Regions from separate parts of the Rahnella sp. NRRL B-41462 genome, predicted to be linked through region 1. Evidence: predicted binding sites of a transcription regulator. Region 1 holds the regulator's gene; the other holds the start of a gene.
The links. Region 1 encodes LexA, which represses DNA repair genes until DNA is damaged. Its sites were predicted from a motif close to TNCTGTATGTACATACAGNA; they were not measured.

Region 1 (8,710 bases):
GAATGTCTAAATCCGGATTATTGCGGTGCAAATCAAGGTAGTCGTGGAACAGCTTTACGGACTCCTGCTTCGGCGTGTAATAAGAGAATACGCGCGGGCCTTCGGCTATAAAGACATGGCTTGGTAGCAGGGTTCCGTCAATTTCCAGCGGAATAAGAGGATCAGGCAGATTCTGCGCCAGACATTGCGCACGCAACGTCAGCAAATCGGCTTTGGAATTATAAGGTAATACGTACAAAATCGGCCGCGTCGGGTCTAAATGCAACTCGGTAACCGGATCTGAAGGTATGACCTTGCTCTTTACCAGCAATGAGAGTGGTAAATTCAATAATGTGTAATAAAGTCTACGCCAACCTGACATAAAAACGTGAAGCCTCTTGTTAGCAATTTCGCCGCAAGGATACCAGAAAGATCCGTGGAGATCTGTGGTCATATAAAAGCTAAAATGCTGCAAACACTCTAAGGATCAGTACCCGAAATGGCGAACCAAGTCACCGGATTTACCCGAATTTATAAAGCGGCCGGCTATTCCTGGAAAGGATTCAAAGCGGCATGGCAAAACGAAGCGGCATTTCGCCAGGAGGCCAGCGTCGCTATCCCGTTAATTTTGCTATCTTTCTGGCTTGATGTCAGCACCATTGAACGTATCCTGCTGGTGGGATCCGTCGTGCTGGTCTGTGTCACGGAGTTGCTCAACAGCGCGGTGGAATGTGCAATAGACCGCATCGGGCCTGAGTTTCATGTGCTTTCCGGTCGCGCAAAAGATATCGGCTCTGCTGCCGTACTTCTGACCATCATATTGGCGATTTTTGTCTGGGTCAGCATCTTTTGGTCGCGATGGTTCTGATTTGGAATCTGCATTCCAGGAATCAACGTTATGCCCTGTTTTTATTCAATCTTAGGTTTTCATTGACCGTTTAGCTGTATATACTCACAGCAAGACTGTATAAACAACCAGGGGGCGGAATGAAAGCTTTAACGACCAGACAACAAGAGGTCTACGACCTTATTCGCGATCATATCTCCACCACCGGTATGCCACCAACCCGCGCAGAGATTGCATCACGTCTGGGGTTCCGTTCTCCCAATGCGGCGGAAGAGCATCTTAAAGCGCTGGCGCGTAAAGGTGTTATTGAGATTGTTTCCGGTGCATCACGCGGCATTCGTCTGCTGATGGAAGAAGAAGAAGGTTTACCGCTGATTGGCCGCGTTGCCGCCGGTGAACCGCTGCTGGCGCAGCAACATATCGAAGGGCACTATCAGATCGATCCGGCAATGTTTAAGCCGAGCGCCGATTTCCTGCTGCGTGTCAGCGGTATGTCGATGCGTGATATTGGTATCCTTGACGGCGATCTGCTGGCCGTGCATAAAACGCAAGACGTGCGTAATGGTCAGGTTGTGGTGGCCCGTATCGATGATGAGGTCACCGTGAAACGCCTGAAAAAACAAGGCAGTGTGGTGCAGTTATTGCCAGAGAACAGCGAGTTTCAGCCGATCGTGGTGGATTTGCGCGAGCAGAATTTCAGCATTGAAGGCTTAGCCGTAGGTGTTATCCGCAACGGCGACTGGATCTGACCTTCGTACTTCGAGCTATCTTTGCGTTGGCTGCCTTCGCGAACCCCGGTCACATATTTGTGTATGCTCCCGGCGTTCGCTTAGTTGCCGCCTTGATATAACGCGAATTACTCGGTCAGATATGACTAAGTCAGAAATTGCTGTGTCAGATAGACAAGACTAAAACTAATTGAATATGGATGGCGGCGGCCTCTGGCATCCATGTGAATTCAAAGAGAAATGCGTTTCTCTCATCATCGCCCCTTTCGGGGCGATGTCATTTACAGGCATAACCTGAACCTCCGGCATGAGATTCTCTATGCAACATCATTCCCTGCGACACACACTCAAAAACACCTTTTTAAGCCCTGCCGATAAAGCGCTCTGGATGCTGGCATTGCCGATGATTTTTTCCAATATCACGGTGCCGCTCCTCGGCCTGGTGGATACCGCAGTGATCGGTCATCTCGACAGCCCGGATTATCTCGGCGGCGTGGCTGTGGGTTCGATGATCACCACTTTCCTTTTTATGCTCTTACTGTTTCTGCGGATGAGTACCACCGGCATGACTGCTCAGGCGCTGGGCGCGAAAGATAACCAGCTTCTGGCGCGTGCTTTTGTACAACCCTTCCTTCTGGCTGTACTGGCGGGCGTCATTATTGTGGTATTCCGTCATCCGCTGATGGAGCTGGCGTTTCACATTGTCGGCGGCAGCCAGCCCGTGCTTGAACAGGCGAGGCTGTTTATCGAAATCCGCTGGTTCAGCGCCCCGGCTTCACTGGCGAATCTGGTGATCCTCGGGTGGTTGCTCGGCATTCAGTACGTTCGCGGGCCGGTGATTTTGCTGATTGCCGGGAATTTGCTGAATATCATTCTGGATCTGTGGCTGGTGATCGGGCTGGGCTGGAACGTGCGTGGCGCAGCCATGGCGACGGCAAGCTCCGAGTATTTCACGCTACTCATCGGGCTGTATTTCGTCTGGCGGGTGATGAAACGACGCGGTATCACCGGCGCAGAAATCACCTCCGCGTGGCGTGGTAATTTGCGCCGTCTTCTCGGGCTTAACCGCGACATCATGCTGCGCTCATTACTGTTGCAGCTTTGCTTTGCATCGCTGACCGTTCTGGGCGCGCGGCTGGGCAGCCACATTGTGGCGGTCAACGCCGTGTTGATGAACCTGCTGACATTTACCGCGTTTGCACTTGACGGTTTTGCTTATGCTATCGAAGCGCATTCCGGTGAGGCATTCGGTGCCCGCAACCGCGAAAAACTGCTGAATGTCTGGCATGCCGCGTGTCGTCAGGCCGGGCTGGTTGCGCTGTTTTTTGCTCTGGTTTACGCGCTGGCGGGTGGGGCGATCATTGATGCGCTGACATCATTACCGGAATTGCGTGAGCTGGCGGACCGATATCTTGGCTGGCAAATTATACTGCCGCTGGTGGCTGTCTGGTGCTATTTGCTTGATGGCATGTTTATCGGCGCAACGCGTGGGCGGGATATGCGAAACAGCATGCTGGTGGCGGCGCTGGGGTTCGGGCTGACATTGTTCACTTTACCGCTGCTGGGCAATCATGCGTTGTGGCTGGCGCTGACGGTATTCCTCGGGTTACGCGGGATTTCACTGGGCTGGATATGGCGTCGTTACTGGCGGCATGACACATGGTTTTCGTCTCCGTCGCACTGATTTTTCAGCTATTTTCAAAGAAATAAGCGCAGCTTTGTCGTTATTTCATGCTTTAGATTAATCCTAATAGTGGTTTTTATCCCTGTTTAAGGAGGATTAATCGAGATTCTCTACTAACCTTTAAAGTGTTAAGGACGAGCTGCAAGACGAAATGCAGTTCATAAAACCCAAGGTAACAGGAGATATTTTATGAATAAGGACCAAGCCGACGGTAACTGGAAGCAGTTCAAAGGGAAAGTGAAAGAACAATGGGGCAAACTGACTGATGACGACCTGACAGTGGTTGAAGGTAAACGTGATCAGTTAGTCGGTAAAATTCAGGAGCGTTACGGCTATCAAAAAGATCAGGCCGAGAAAGAGCTCAATGAATGGGAAACCAAAAACAAATATCACTGGTAAGACGCGACTCCCCCTCGCGTGCCAGTGACGTATCCTGAGATTTAGCTGCTCCTACCCGGAACGCTTCAGGATACGGGTACACGGATGTACCCAACCTCTTCTCTGTACAAAACATCCCCCTCTTACGAGTCACCTTCAAGACCTTAAAACCCGATCATTCAGCGTTTTTTCACCACAATACTGTGGTCGTGATCGCAATGGTCATGGCTGTCGCAGGTTTCTACTACTTTGCATTCTGCACATAAGCCATGCGCTTCAACGACAGAATGGCGAAGCTCAAATCCGGATTCTAATGACAGTTTTGCCAGACGCTCTTCAATGCCGTCGGTGGTTTTTTCGGTAACTAACCCGCAGCGGTCACAGATAAACAGCGCAGAAGTATGACTCGGCTCTTCAAAATGATGGCAGAGAACATAGCTGTTTGCGGATTCAACACGGTGAATAAATCCCTGTTCCAGCAGAAAATCCAGCGCCCGGTAAACGGTCGGTGGTTTCGCCTGAGGTTCGCTTACGCGCAATAGATCCAGCAAGTCATAGGCGCTGATCGCACCGGGTTGTTGCGTCATCAGGCGCAGTACTTCCAGCCGCTGCGGCGTCAGGCGAACATTGCGCTGCTGGCAAAGTTCTTCAGCTTGTGAAAGTAATTTTTCCGGATTATTCAGGGTCATAGCAACGGTCTCTGAGCGCAGATTGGAATGAATAGGCCACATCATGCGACCACCGATGATTTTATCATGCTTGCACCAAAACGACGAATTATGCGCCATTCAGATGTGATGCAACGTCGGCATCCGCCTGCTCAGCGGCACAAGATGCCGAATCTTTGTTCTGTGGTATAATCAGCGATTACCTTCCCTCTGGCGCGAAGCCGGGGGGAGCGTCACGAACCCCTTCAGCGAATGTCAGGCCGATGTCAGAAACTCAACACGTAATGCCCCAGACCACTCCCTTTTCCGCCCAGCGTTTTTCCGTTGCGCCGATGCTCGACTGGACCGATCGCCACTGCCGCCATTTTCACCGGCTGATGACCGGCCAGACGTTGCTGTATACCGAAATGGTCACGACCGGCGCCATTATTCACGGCAAAGGGGATTATCTCGGGTTTGGCGATGCAGAACATCCGGTGTCTTTGCAGCTTGGTGGCAGCAATCCGGCTGATCTGGCGCATTGCGCAAAACGGGCGGAAGAACGTGGTTATGACGAAATTAACCTCAACGTCGGTTGTCCGTCAGATCGCGTGCAGAACGGCATGTTTGGTGCCTGTCTGATGGGGCAGGCGTCGCTGGTGGCTGACTGCATCAAAGCCATGCGCGACGTAGTCTCAATTCCGGTCACGGTTAAAACGCGAATCGGTATTGACGATCAGGACAGCTACGAATTTCTGTGTGATTTCATCCGTCAGGTTTCAGAAAACGGCGGTTGCGATACCTTCATTATTCATGCGCGTAAAGCCTGGCTTTCGGGCCTCAGTCCGAAAGAAAATCGTGAAATTCCGCCGCTGGATTACCCGCGCGTATATCAGCTCAAGCGTGATTTCCCGCACCTGACCCTGGCAATTAACGGCGGTATCAAAACCCTCAAAGAAGCCAAAACGCACCTGCAATATATGGATGGCGTGATGGTGGGGCGTGAGGCTTACCAGAATCCGGGCCTGTTGCTGAATGTGGATCGCGAGCTGTTCGGCTCTGATGCGCCGCTGAAAACCGGGCCGGATATTATCCGCGCGCTGTATCCGTATATCGAAGCGGAACTGAGCAAAGGTACTTACCTCGGTCACATCACCCGCCATATTCTTGGTCTGTTCCAGGGGGTGCCGGGCGCGCGTCAGTTCCGTCGTCATCTGAGTGAGAATGCGCATAAAGCCGGCGCGGGCATTGATGTGGTCGAACAGGCGTTGCAGATGGTTGCTCAGCCGCAGGAAGTGGTGGCGCAGGCATAAAAACAGGGTGAGTAAAATCACTATCTGTTAGTCAAATTTACTATCTTTTCGCAGGCCATTCGTGCCTGCGAATTATTTTTTCCTTATCATTCAATCAATTATTTATCCCATCACACTGGCATGTTTCTTGTAATGGTTAATGCGTGTTTGGACGCTACGTCTTATCGCACATGGCTTATTAAGGAGCACCCGATGCTGGAAATTCTCTTCGTGCTTGGTTTTTTCTTTATGCTGATGCTGACCGGCATTTCTTTACTGGGTATGGTTGCGGCGCTGGTCGTGGCATTTGCTCTGATGATGTTGGGTGGGTTTTTGGCGATTGTTGTAAAAATGTTGCCGTGGCTGCTTTTGGCCGTGCTTGCGGTCTGGATTTACCGGACATTTTTCCGGCCTGATGAGCCAAAATACCGTCGCCGTCGTTTGCCGTAATAACAGCTTCACTTTATCGGTTTCCGTAACTGCATGAAATGATGGGGATTGCTGACCGTATTCTGAGCGCAAAAAAATGTAACCGTTGCAGTGATAACTTTTGCTTATGTGCTAGCGATCACAAGCTAGGTCAGAATGTGCGGTCAAAATGCATAAATCATATTTTTTAACATGGGTGACTGTTAGGATGGAATTCATTGGCAGCCAGCAGGCTGTAAACCGAATTCATCAAGTCCGCTGAGGCACACAATAGTCGCTTAAGTGACATCGCCCTGTGGATTTACCCGGCAGTACCCTACAGCAGTACCCGTCTGAAATCAGAGGTCGTCTGAGTCAGGCAGTAAAAAAGGCTTTCACAACTGTGAAAGCCTTTTTTGCATTGGTTCAGGGAAACTTTTATGGGATGAGCAGACTTGAACCCTGTGTCACGCGGCTTTCCAGCGTTTCATGCGCGCGTTTTGCCTCGGACAGTGGGAATTTCTGCGCGTCACTGACATCCACTTTTATCGCGCCACTGGCGATCATTGAGAACAGCTCGCTGCTCGCCTCCAGCAGTTCTTCACGGTTAGTCACGTAGCCATTCAGGGAAGGGCGCGTCACAAACAGCGAACCTTTTTGATTGAGTATCGCCAGATCCACACCTTTTACCGGACCGGACGCATTGCCGAAACTGACCAGTAAACCGCGACGTTTCAGGCTGTTTAACGATTTTTCAAAGGTATCTTTGCCGACGGAATCGTAAACCACACCGACTTTTTCGCCGTTCGTCAGTTCCGCCACGCGGGTCGCGATATCTTCTTTCTGGTAGTTAATGGTTTCCCATGCACCGGCCTGTCTGGCGCGTTCGGCTTTTTCATCAGAGCCCACGGTGCCAATCAGTTTTACGCCCAGCGCTTTCGCCCACTGGCAGGCAATCAGGCCTACGCCACCGGCTGCGGCATGGAAAAGAATGGTTTCACCGGCCTGTACTTCATGGGTTTTGCGCAGTAAATAATAAACTGTCAGCCCTTTAAGGAAGGAGGCTGCGGCCTGCTCAAAGCTGATCGCGTCCGGCAAAAGGGCGATTTTTTCCTGTGGTACGTTATGGAATTCGCTGTAAGCGCCGGGCGCGGATTGTGCGTAAACCACACGATCGCCAGGTTTGATGTCCGTTACGCCACTACCGACTTTACTGACTATGCCTGCCGCTTCCGTGCCTAAACCCGCCGGAAAACTGGCCGGTGCGTACAGACCGCTGCGCACATAAGTATCGATATAGTTGATACCGATGGCTTTATTCTCGACCTGGACTTCGTCTGCCTGCGGATCTTGTGGCTGATAATCAACGTATTGCAGAACGTCTGGGGTGCCTGTTTCAGAAAACTGGATGCGCTTTGCCATGTTTTTTCCTCGTGATGGAGTCTGATTTCAACCCTAGGCTAAATGTCAGGGACAATCCAGATTTTCGGCACTAAGGGTTAATACCCTTTTGAAATGGTTTATACTGTCGCGCGAGTCAGGCTCCGATTTTTGGAAACCCGACGCTCATAAAACAGGCGCTTAGAGCAGGAAATAATCCACAGATGGCAGTAAAAAAACCGACCAATCAACAGAACGAAAACCGCGATCGCCAGATGGAAGGGTTGAAACTTCCGCCGCATTCGCTGGAAGCTGAACAATCCGTTCTGGGCGGGCTGATGCTGGATAACGAACGCTGGGATAATGTGGCCGAACGGGTGGTCAGCAATGACTTCTTCAGCCGCCCGCACCGCCTGATTTTTACCGAAATGCAGCGTTTGCTGGAAATGAGCAAACCAATCGACCTGATCACGCTTTCCGAATCGCTGGAACAGAAAGGCGATCTGGATTCCGTCGGCGGTTTTGCGTATCTGGCAGAGCTCTCTAAAAACACCCCCAGTGCGGCGAACATCGGCGCTTACGCTGACATTGTGCGCGAACGTGCTGTTGTCCGGGAAATGATCTCCGTCGCCAATGAAATTGCCGACGCGGGCTATGATCCGCAAGGTCGCAGCAGCGAAGACCTGCTGGACTTAGCCGAATCCCGCGTATTCCAGATTGCCGAAAGCCGCGCCAGTAAAGACGAAGGTCCAAAAAGTATCGACCGTATTCTGGAAAGCACGGTCTCCCGTATCGAAGAGCTGTTCCAGCGCCCGCATGACGGCGTAACCGGCGTTTCAACCGGCTATGCTGACCTCGACAAGAAAACCGCAGGCTTGCAAAAATCCGACCTGATCATTGTGGCGGCGCGTCCGTCGATGGGTAAAACCACTTTTGCGATGAACCTCGCAGAAAATGCCGCGATGATGCAGGATAAACCGGTCTTAATCTTCAGCCTTGAGATGCCCGGCGACCAGATCATGATGCGTATGCTGGCGTCGCTTTCGCGCGTCGACCAGACCAAAATCCGTACCGGCCAGCTCGATGATGAAGACTGGGCACGTATTTCCAGCACCATGGGGATTCTGCTCGAAAAACGTAACATGTATATCGATGATTCGTCCGGGCTGACGCCAACCGAAGTTCGTTCGCGTGCGCGACGTATCTTCCGTGAGCACGGCGGCCTGAGCCTGATCATGATCGACTACCTCCAGCTGATGCGCGTTCCGGCGTTGTCTGATAACCGTACGCTGGAAATTGCCGAAATCTCCCGCTCGCTCAAAGCGCTGGCGAAAGAATTGCAGGTGCCGGTGGTGGCGCTGTCGCAG
Region 2 (8,710 bases), on a different contig from region 1:
GGCGGGCTGGATAGCTAACGACGTACAGGAAACGGGGAAGCATCATCAGGCATACATGGATACGCTCATGCGTATGCTGCCTGCGCCTTTGCTGGGCGAGATCCCGTACCTGAGTGCCGGAGCTGACGTTAATTTGGGACAGTATCTTCATCTTAACCGTCTCACGGCATGAGACGTCAGACGGTCAGATAATTTTTGACTAATGTATCGTCAAGCTGCGCCAGTGTGCCTTGCGCGATGTTGCGTCCGCCGTCGACCAGGCAGAACCGGTCGGCAACGCTGCGGATGAACGGCAGTTTATGACCGACCAGCAACAATGTCAGGCCGAGATCACGGTTCAGGCGGTGAATGATATTGCCCATGTTTGCCGCCATCGATGCGCTGGTGTGCTCGGTCGGTTCATCCAGAATCAGTAATTCAGGTTCCTGAACCAGCGCACGACTGATTGCCAGTTGCTGCTGCTGGCTTTCATCGAGCTCACCGGCTTTGCGCGCCCCCATCTCCTTTAATGTCGGAAACAGGTCATACACCTCTTCCGGCACGCGACGGGTCTTATTCCGGCTGGCCATCATGGCGATTTGCAGGTTTTCATCGACGCTCATCTGCGAAAAAATCTGCCGTCCCTGTGGCACATAACCAATCCCCATTTGCGCGCGGCTTTCGACCGGCAAATTCAGCAGACTTTGCGGCTCTTCGTCACGCGACTGCCAGGAGATGGCGCCGCTTTTCACCGGAAGATGCCCCATGATGCAGTTCACCAGCGTGGTTTTTCCCACGCCATTTCGCCCGATCAGGCAGGTACATTGACCGCGGTACAGTTCGAGATTGATATCCCACAGAATATGTTTTTGCCCATAATACTGATTAACTGATTTTACACTTAACATCAGACCTCCCTCCCGCACGGAGCCTTCCGCTGAACTTCATTTTGACGGCCACTGTCATATTTCTGACATTTATGTTCCGCTGTTAATGCCCCAACGCAGAATTTAATTCCGTTTGTTGACGGCTAACCTGACAGCATCAATTACAGATAAATCCCCCTTAATCAGTGATAAATGGGGTTAAGGGGCATTTCCTTGCGCTAAAAGTGATTTTTCCTGCCTGAAAGCAGGGGAATTCTCATTTTTTATGGCGGGGCGAAAAAAGCAGTTCCGGCTGTCGCAACCTCCACATGCAGAGACGTTGCAACTCTCAGGCCAAGTTTGTAAAAACGGCCAGGGAAAGAGAAGTTACAGGGGTGTTAACAGGCGCGCCGCTGATGATTTCGGATTATTCATTAGCATTTCTGAGGTTTTTGAGATTACCCCATAAGGAGTAGTCCACGGTGAACTGCACTTTGCCAGTGCCGTCTTCACTGTTTTTGGTGCAAACACATGGACAAACGTGAGCAAAAAATTCTGGTGAGATGCACTTTTGGTTTTTGCAAGAAACATCAGCCCAGAAATTTAGGCAAAATAGGCATAAATAAGGAGATAAAAAAGATAAAAAATAACTAAAAAAGACCTTTCAGACTCACGGAAGGCAAAATTCAGTTTTTTACCAACTCCCGCAGCGCGGGGCGTGCTGGGACTTATCCACTATTCCTGTGGATAACCTTGTGCATGAGAGTGAGAAAAGTTGCTACAGACGAGTCAGCATGCGGGTTCCGCTTAGTTTGCCCGTATTCGCAGCTTTTTAATGATACTGTTTTTAATCAACGAGTTAGTTAAAAGCAATACAGCCGTAATTCGTTCGTCATAGTTGTGTCAATCTTCGTCAACCTGTGGTCAGAAAATGGAGGGAATGCGGATTTTGGGAAAAAATGTCATCTGATGGTGAGAATTCTCATTCGTCATATCCTAAAAAAGTGCAGCATCGACAGCACGTTAAAACGCCAACACTTTTTATCGATTGGAAGCTGGTTTTATATACAGTATTATAGCGAAGGTAAAATCAGGGCTGGCAAAAATCGCGAAGTCTTTCATACTATTTTTCCGCAAACTGTTCACCCGTTCAGCGCGCATGGCCCTATGCATTCCCATTTCAGTCAGGTAGCCCGTCATGAGTAAAGAGTTCAAACTGCATTCCGAATTTAAACCGTCAGGTGACCAGCCAGAGGCGATACGCCGTCTGGAAGAAGGGCTGGAGAACGGACTGGCGCACCAGACATTGCTCGGGGTAACCGGTTCAGGAAAAACCTTTACCGTGGCGAATGTGATTGCGGATCTGAACCGTCCGACGATGGTGCTTGCCCCCAACAAAACGCTGGCCGCACAGTTATACGGCGAGATGAAAGAGTTCTTCCCCGAAAACGCCGTCGAATATTTCGTCTCTTACTATGACTATTATCAGCCTGAAGCGTATGTTCCGAGCTCCGATACCTTTATCGAAAAAGACGCCTCGGTGAACGAACACATCGAGCAGATGCGTCTTTCTGCCACCAAAGCGCTGCTCGAACGGCGCGATGTCATTGTGGTGGCCTCTGTTTCAGCGATTTACGGTCTGGGCGACCCGGACTTATACCTGAAAATGATGCTTCACCTGACCAAAGGGATGATTATCGATCAGCGTTCGATCCTGCGTCGTCTGGCGGAACTGCAATATGCACGCAACGATCAGGCTTTCCAGCGCAGTACTTTCCGCGTGCGTGGCGAAGTGATTGATGTGTTCCCGGCGGAATCGGACGATCTGGCGCTGCGCATTGAGTTATTTGATCAGGAAGTTGAACGCCTTTCGCTGTTTGATCCGCTGACAGGCCAGGTGCAGCATGAAGTGCCGCGTTTCACCATCTACCCGAAAACGCACTACGTCACGCCACGCGAACGTATTGTGCAGGCGATGGAAGAAATTAAAGTCGAACTGGCGGATCGCCGCAAAGTGTTGCTGGCCAACAACAAATTGCTGGAAGAACAGCGCATCAGCCAGCGTACGCAGTTTGATCTCGAAATGATGAACGAGCTGGGTTATTGCTCCGGTATCGAAAACTACTCACGTTATCTGTCTGGCCGCGGGCCGGGCGAGCCGCCGCCGACGCTGTTTGATTATTTGCCGGCTGACGGCCTGCTGATTGTCGATGAATCGCACGTCACCATTCCGCAAATCGGCGGTATGTACAAAGGCGACCGCTCGCGTAAAGAAACGCTGGTGGAATACGGTTTCCGCCTGCCTTCGGCGCTGGATAACCGCCCGATGCGCTTTGAGGAATTCGAAGCCCTGGCGCCGCAAAGTATTTATGTCTCGGCCACGCCGGGCAAATACGAGCTGGAGAAATCCGGTGACGATGTGGTCGATCAGGTCGTGCGTCCGACCGGTTTGCTGGATCCGATCATCGAAGTGCGACCGGTAACCACGCAGGTTGATGACCTGCTGTCTGAAATCCGCAAGCGTGTGGCGATTAACGAGCGTGTGCTGGTCACCACGCTCACCAAGCGTATGGCCGAGGATCTGACTGAGTATCTGGAAGAACACGGCGAGAAGGTGCGTTACCTGCACTCTGATATCGATACCGTCGAGCGCGTCGAGATTATCCGCGATTTGCGTCTGGGGGAATTTGACGTGCTGGTCGGCATCAACTTACTGCGCGAAGGGCTGGACATGCCGGAAGTGTCGCTGGTGGCGATTCTCGATGCGGACAAGGAAGGCTTCCTGCGTTCTGAACGTTCGCTTATCCAGACCATCGGCCGTGCGGCGCGTAACCTCAACGGTAAAGCGATTCTGTACGGTGATAAAATTACCAATTCAATGGCCCGCGCCATTGAAGAAACCGAACGACGTCGCGCCAAACAGGAAGCGTACAACCTCGAAAACGGCATCACGCCGATGGGGCTGAACAAGAAGATCTCCGACATCCTGCAACTCGGTCAGCCGAAAACCAAAAAGAACAAAGACAAACGCGATGCCGAAGCGGCGCAAACCTTCAAATCGCTTACGCCGAAAGCGCTGGAGCAACGCATCAAAGAGCTGGAAAGCAAGATGTATGCGCACGCGCAAAATCTGGAATTCGAAGAGGCGGCCAACACGCGCGACGAGTTGCATGCCTTGCGTGAGCAGTTTATTGCGATTTCATAACGAGAAGGGTGGTAGACTGCGCGGCTTAAAAATCATGACCCAGACATTTTAACGAAGAGCGAGCCAATGACTGATACACCACAAAACCCTGGCGCAGCGAAAGATCCGCTGCACGGCGTCACGCTGGAAAAACTGCTGACAACGCTGGTGGATAACTTTGGCTGGCCGGCGCTGGCCTCGCAGGTGAATATCAACTGCTTCAAAAGCGACCCGAGTGTGAAATCCAGCCTGAAATTTCTGCGCCGCACGCCGTGGGCGCGTAAGGAAGTGGAAACGCTGTATCTGGATTTCATTGAAGGTCATCTGCGCCCGGATATGACCCGCAGCAAGCGCCGCACACCGCTCTCAGCACAGGCTCCGCAAAAGCCAAAAGTCAGCACCGCCAAACCGGCTGCCGACAGCCCGTGGAATAACCATCCGCTGGTGAAAAAGTAATTTACGCGTATTTCATTCTGTTCATTTGAGGGGAAGGATCGTGTCAGAGCAACATGTTCTTATCGTGGTGGATATGCAAAACGGGGTGTTCGCTTCCCCGCGTTATGACCGCAGCGGACGGGCTGAGCGCATTAATCAGCTGATTGACCGGGCAGGGCGGGTTATTTTCATTCAGCACGCTGAAGGTGAAATGACCGAAGGCAGCGAATTCTGGCAGATATTACCGGAATTGCATCAGCCGGAAGGCGCGATTTCTGTGACTAAAACCGCCTGTGATTCCTTCTACCGCACTTCACTCGATAACGTTCTGCAGGAACTGAATGCGACCCGTTTTACCCTTTGCGGTTGTGCAACGGATTATTGCGTAGACACCACCATCAAAATCGCTGCCAGCAAAGGCTATGCCGTGACGGTTGCGTCAGATGCGCACACTACCGGCGATCGCACACACGCGACGGCGCAGCAACTGATCGGGCAGCATAATGAAGTGTGGCGTGAGTTATCTGTGCCGGGAAATCCGGTAACGGTAAAAACCACTGCGGAAATCCTGGCTGACTGGCAGTAAATTCAGTTTTCGGACGCAAAAAAGGCCGCATCGCGCGGCCTTTCTTATATCTGATGTTTACCAATCAGATCATTTTTTGCAGCGCCTCTTCAATCGCCATGCGTAACATGTCGCGGTCATGACGATAGGGCACATCACTGGCTTCGAGCGGGCTTTGAATAATCAGATGTTCAGTGGCACTTCCGCCGATTTTGACTTTCGGCCCGACAATCGCGGCATCGGCGCGGCGGCCGATGCGTTTCTCGATCATATCCAGTTTGTCGTCCAGCGTCAGCGACGCGGCGGCGACACTCAGTTCCTTCCCCAGATTTCCGATATACACGATATGCGCCCGGCTGCGGCGCAGCGCGGTTGTCAGATCATTCATCAGTAACAACGGCATCAGGCTGGTAAAGAAACTCCCCGGCCCGATCAGGATCAGATTTGCCTCAGCAATGGCCTGTAACGCTTCGCGCGTGGCCGGCACCTGAGGTTCCAGCCGCAGTTCTCGCGGGATCAGCGTCAGTTTATCGACGTTGACTTCGCCGTGAACCGTTTCACCATTGGCATCAATGGCCGCCAGATCGACTGGCTGTTCTGACATCGGGATCAGTTCTGCGTCGACTTTCAGCAGGCTTCGTACCAGATTGATCGCTTCGAGCGGGCGCACGGTGAGATGATCCAGCGCGCGCAGCATCAGATTGCCAAGATTATGGCCATCCAGCTCGCCCTGGCCGCTGAAACGGTATTCGAACATCGCCGACGCCAGACTCGGTTCGGTGATCAGCTGATTCAGGCAATTGCGCATATCGCCCCAGGCAATGCCGCCAACGGAACGGCGGATACGGCCAGTCGAACCGCCGTTATCGGTGGTCGTCACAATGCCGGTCAGGCGCGGACCCAGCAGCGAGAGTGAAGACATCACACGGCCCAGCCCGTGACCTCCGCCTAATGCCACCACCCGGTCGAGGTCAGCTAATGTTCGGTTGCGCATGGTTTTCCTTTCAAATGGGGAGCGGCGGGTTTACATCGTTTTCTGCGGCGGATTTTACCTAATTTTGCAACAAGATGTTATCCCTTCACGCCACTCTCAGGACATTAAAAACCGGGCAGTTTCAGCGTTGAAAATGCAGCCTTTTGTCGTAAAAAATCGTTATGTATCAAAATACATAACGAAAAACCATCTTGGCGTTCAGGACTTTGCGGCGTTAGAATATCCCCCGTTACCCCCGTATTCATTCTCGATCCGCTATGGACGGCATGAATCAACTCCTAGCCCTGGTTCCTAAGTTGCCTTTCTGACGTCGTTCCCACAGAAACAATATGGAGCCCTGGCCGTGACGAAAGTCACCAGGGTGCATGGCAGAAATGCCCGCATCTCCCGTATCTGGAAAGGTGTTAAGGTGCTTCAACTTACTGATGCTTTTGCCCGCAAGTTTTATTACTTGCGGCTGTCGATCACAGATGTGTGCAATTTTCGTTGCACCTATTGTCTGCCGGATGGCTACAAGCCGCACGGACACAGCAATAAAAGCTTTCTCTCGCTCGATGAAATCCGTCGGGTCAGCCGCGCGTTCGCCAGTCTGGGAACGGAAAAAGTGCGCCTGACCGGTGGAGAGCCGTCGCTGCGCCGCGATTTCTGCGAGATCATTGCCGCAGTGCGCGAAAATCCTTCCATCAAAACCCTCGCGGTGACCACTAACGGTTATCGCATGGCGCGTGATATCGATAAATGGCGCGATGCCGGTCTGACCAACATCAACGTCAGCGTCGACAGTCTCGACGCCCGCCAGTTTCACGCCATCACCGGTCAGGATAAATTCCGCGACGTTATGGCGGGTATAGATGCGGCCTTTGACGCCGGTTTCAGCAAGGTGAAAGTCAATACCGTGCTGATGCGCGATGTCAATCACGCCAGCCTGAATACCTTCCTCGACTGGATAAAAAACCGTCCGATCCAGCTGCGTTTCATTGAACTGATGGAAACCGGCGACGGCGGCGACTTGTTCCGCAAACACCACGTTTCCGGTGAGGTGCTGCGCGAACAACTGGTGCGTCAGGGCTGGCAGTTACAACTTCGCTCACGCAGCGATGGCCCCGCGCAAGTCTTCAGTCATCCGGATTACCTGGGTGAAATCGGTCTGATCATGCCGTACGAAAAAGATTTCTGCGCCAGTTGCAACCGGCTGCGTGTGTCTGCCCTCGGCAATCTGCATTTGTGTCTGTTCGGCGAGCAAGGCATTCCGTTACGGGATTTATTAGCCGACGACATGCAACAGGACGATTTGATGGACCGCATTCAGGGCGGCCTCAGCCGTAAAAAACAAACCCACTTCCTGCATGAAGGCAATACCGGAATTACTCAGAACCTGTCGTTTATCGGCGGCTAAACCCGGTACTGATCGTTTAAGGAGCAAACTGATGAGCAAAGCCAGTAAAGAGTTCTTGCCTTTATCTGTCGCGATCATGACGGTTTCTGACCGCCGAACCGACGCTGAAGACACGTCCGGGCATTACCTGAAAGAAGCGGTGACCGAAGGCGGCCATCATGTCGTCGCGCAGCAAATTGTCAAAGAGAACATTTACAGCATCCGCGCTGTTGTATCTGCGTGGATTGCGGATGAAAAGATTCAGGCGATTTTGGTCAACGGTGGCACGGGTTTTAACGCGGGCAACAATACGCCGGAAGCGCTGAAGCCTTTGTTTGACCGTGAAATTGAAGGTTTTGGCGAGCTGTTTCGCATGGTGTCGTTTGAAGATATCGGCACCTCGACGATTCAGTCGCGCGCCATCGGCGGCATCGCCAACCAGACGGTGATTTTCGCCATGCCCGGTTCAACCCGCGCCTGCCAGACCGCCTGGGACAACATTATTGAAGCGCAGCTCGATGCCCGTCAGGGGCCGTGCAATTTCACTCCACATTTGAAGAAATAAGTATGTCTGAACTGACCCATATTAATGCGTCCGGCGACGCTCACATGGTGGATGTTTCCGGTAAAGCCGAAACGGTCCGCGAGGCCCGCGCCGAAGCTTTTGTTGAAATGGCCGCTGACACGCTGGCGATGATCATCAACGGTAATCACCATAAAGGTGATGTATTTGCTACGGCGCGTATCGCTGGCATTCAGGCGGCGAAGAAAACCTGGGATCTGATCCCATTGTGTCATCCGCTGCTGCTGACCAAAGTGGAAGTGAATCTGCAAGCACAGCCGGAACATAACCGTGTGCGCATCGAATCCCGCTGCCGTCTGAGCGGTAAAACCGGCGTGGAAATGGAAGCGCTGACGGCGGCTTCTGTGGCGGCACTCACTATCTACGACATGTGCAAAGCCGTGCAAAAAGATATGGTGATTGGCCCGATCCGCCTGCTGGAGAAAAGCGGCGGTAAATCAGGAGATTTTAAGGCGGAAGGTAAGGTGGAAGTATGATCGACATTCTGTTCTTCGCGCAGGTACGCGAACTGACCGGCACCTCCGGTCTGCAACTCCCTGCTGATTTCGCCACGGTGGAGGAGCTGCGCGCTTCGCTCACCGGACGCGGCGACCGCTGGGCACTGGCGCTGGAATCCGGGAAATTACTGGTGGCGGTTAACCAGACGCTGACCACGATGGCGCATCCGCTGCGTGCGGGCGATGAAGTGGCGTTCTTCCCGCCGGTCACCGGGGGCTGAGATGGATCAGA

Region 2: uvrB (excinuclease ABC subunit UvrB) is a predicted target of LexA. The motif match lies at 1,899-1,918, and genes of this name have one in related genera.

The regions. Positions count from the first base shown of each region.
Region 1 is NZ_JYDF01000039.1:53,648-62,357, reverse strand. Features, by position in the region: partial or broken gene plsB (glycerol-3-phosphate 1-O-acyltransferase PlsB) at 1-361, opposite strand, end outside; gene UC14_RS10910 (diacylglycerol kinase) at 479-847, shown strand; gene lexA (transcriptional repressor LexA) at 967-1,575, shown strand; gene dinF (MATE family efflux transporter DinF) at 1,874-3,238, shown strand; gene UC14_RS10895 (CsbD family protein) at 3,428-3,637, shown strand; gene zur (zinc uptake transcriptional repressor Zur) at 3,796-4,305, opposite strand; gene dusA (tRNA dihydrouridine(20/20a) synthase DusA) at 4,569-5,576, shown strand; gene pspG (envelope stress response protein PspG) at 5,769-6,005, shown strand; gene UC14_RS10875 (quinone oxidoreductase) at 6,402-7,385, opposite strand; gene dnaB (replicative DNA helicase) at 7,568-8,710, shown strand, end outside.
Region 2 is NZ_JYDF01000122.1:1,379-10,088, reverse strand. Features, by position in the region: gene bioD (dethiobiotin synthase) at 1-172, shown strand, start outside; gene UC14_RS23435 (ABC transporter ATP-binding protein) at 177-887, opposite strand; gene uvrB (excinuclease ABC subunit UvrB) at 2,044-4,050, shown strand; gene UC14_RS23425 (VF530 family DNA-binding protein) at 4,117-4,485, shown strand; gene UC14_RS23420 (isochorismatase family protein) at 4,526-5,050, shown strand; gene yvcK (uridine diphosphate-N-acetylglucosamine-binding protein YvcK) at 5,115-6,023, opposite strand; molybdenum cofactor riboswitch at 6,287-6,443, shown strand; gene moaA (GTP 3',8-cyclase MoaA) at 6,433-7,419, shown strand; gene moaB (molybdenum cofactor biosynthesis protein B) at 7,451-7,963, shown strand; gene moaC (cyclic pyranopterin monophosphate synthase MoaC) at 7,966-8,457, shown strand; gene moaD (molybdopterin synthase sulfur carrier subunit) at 8,454-8,699, shown strand; gene moaE (molybdopterin synthase catalytic subunit MoaE) at 8,701-8,710, shown strand, end outside.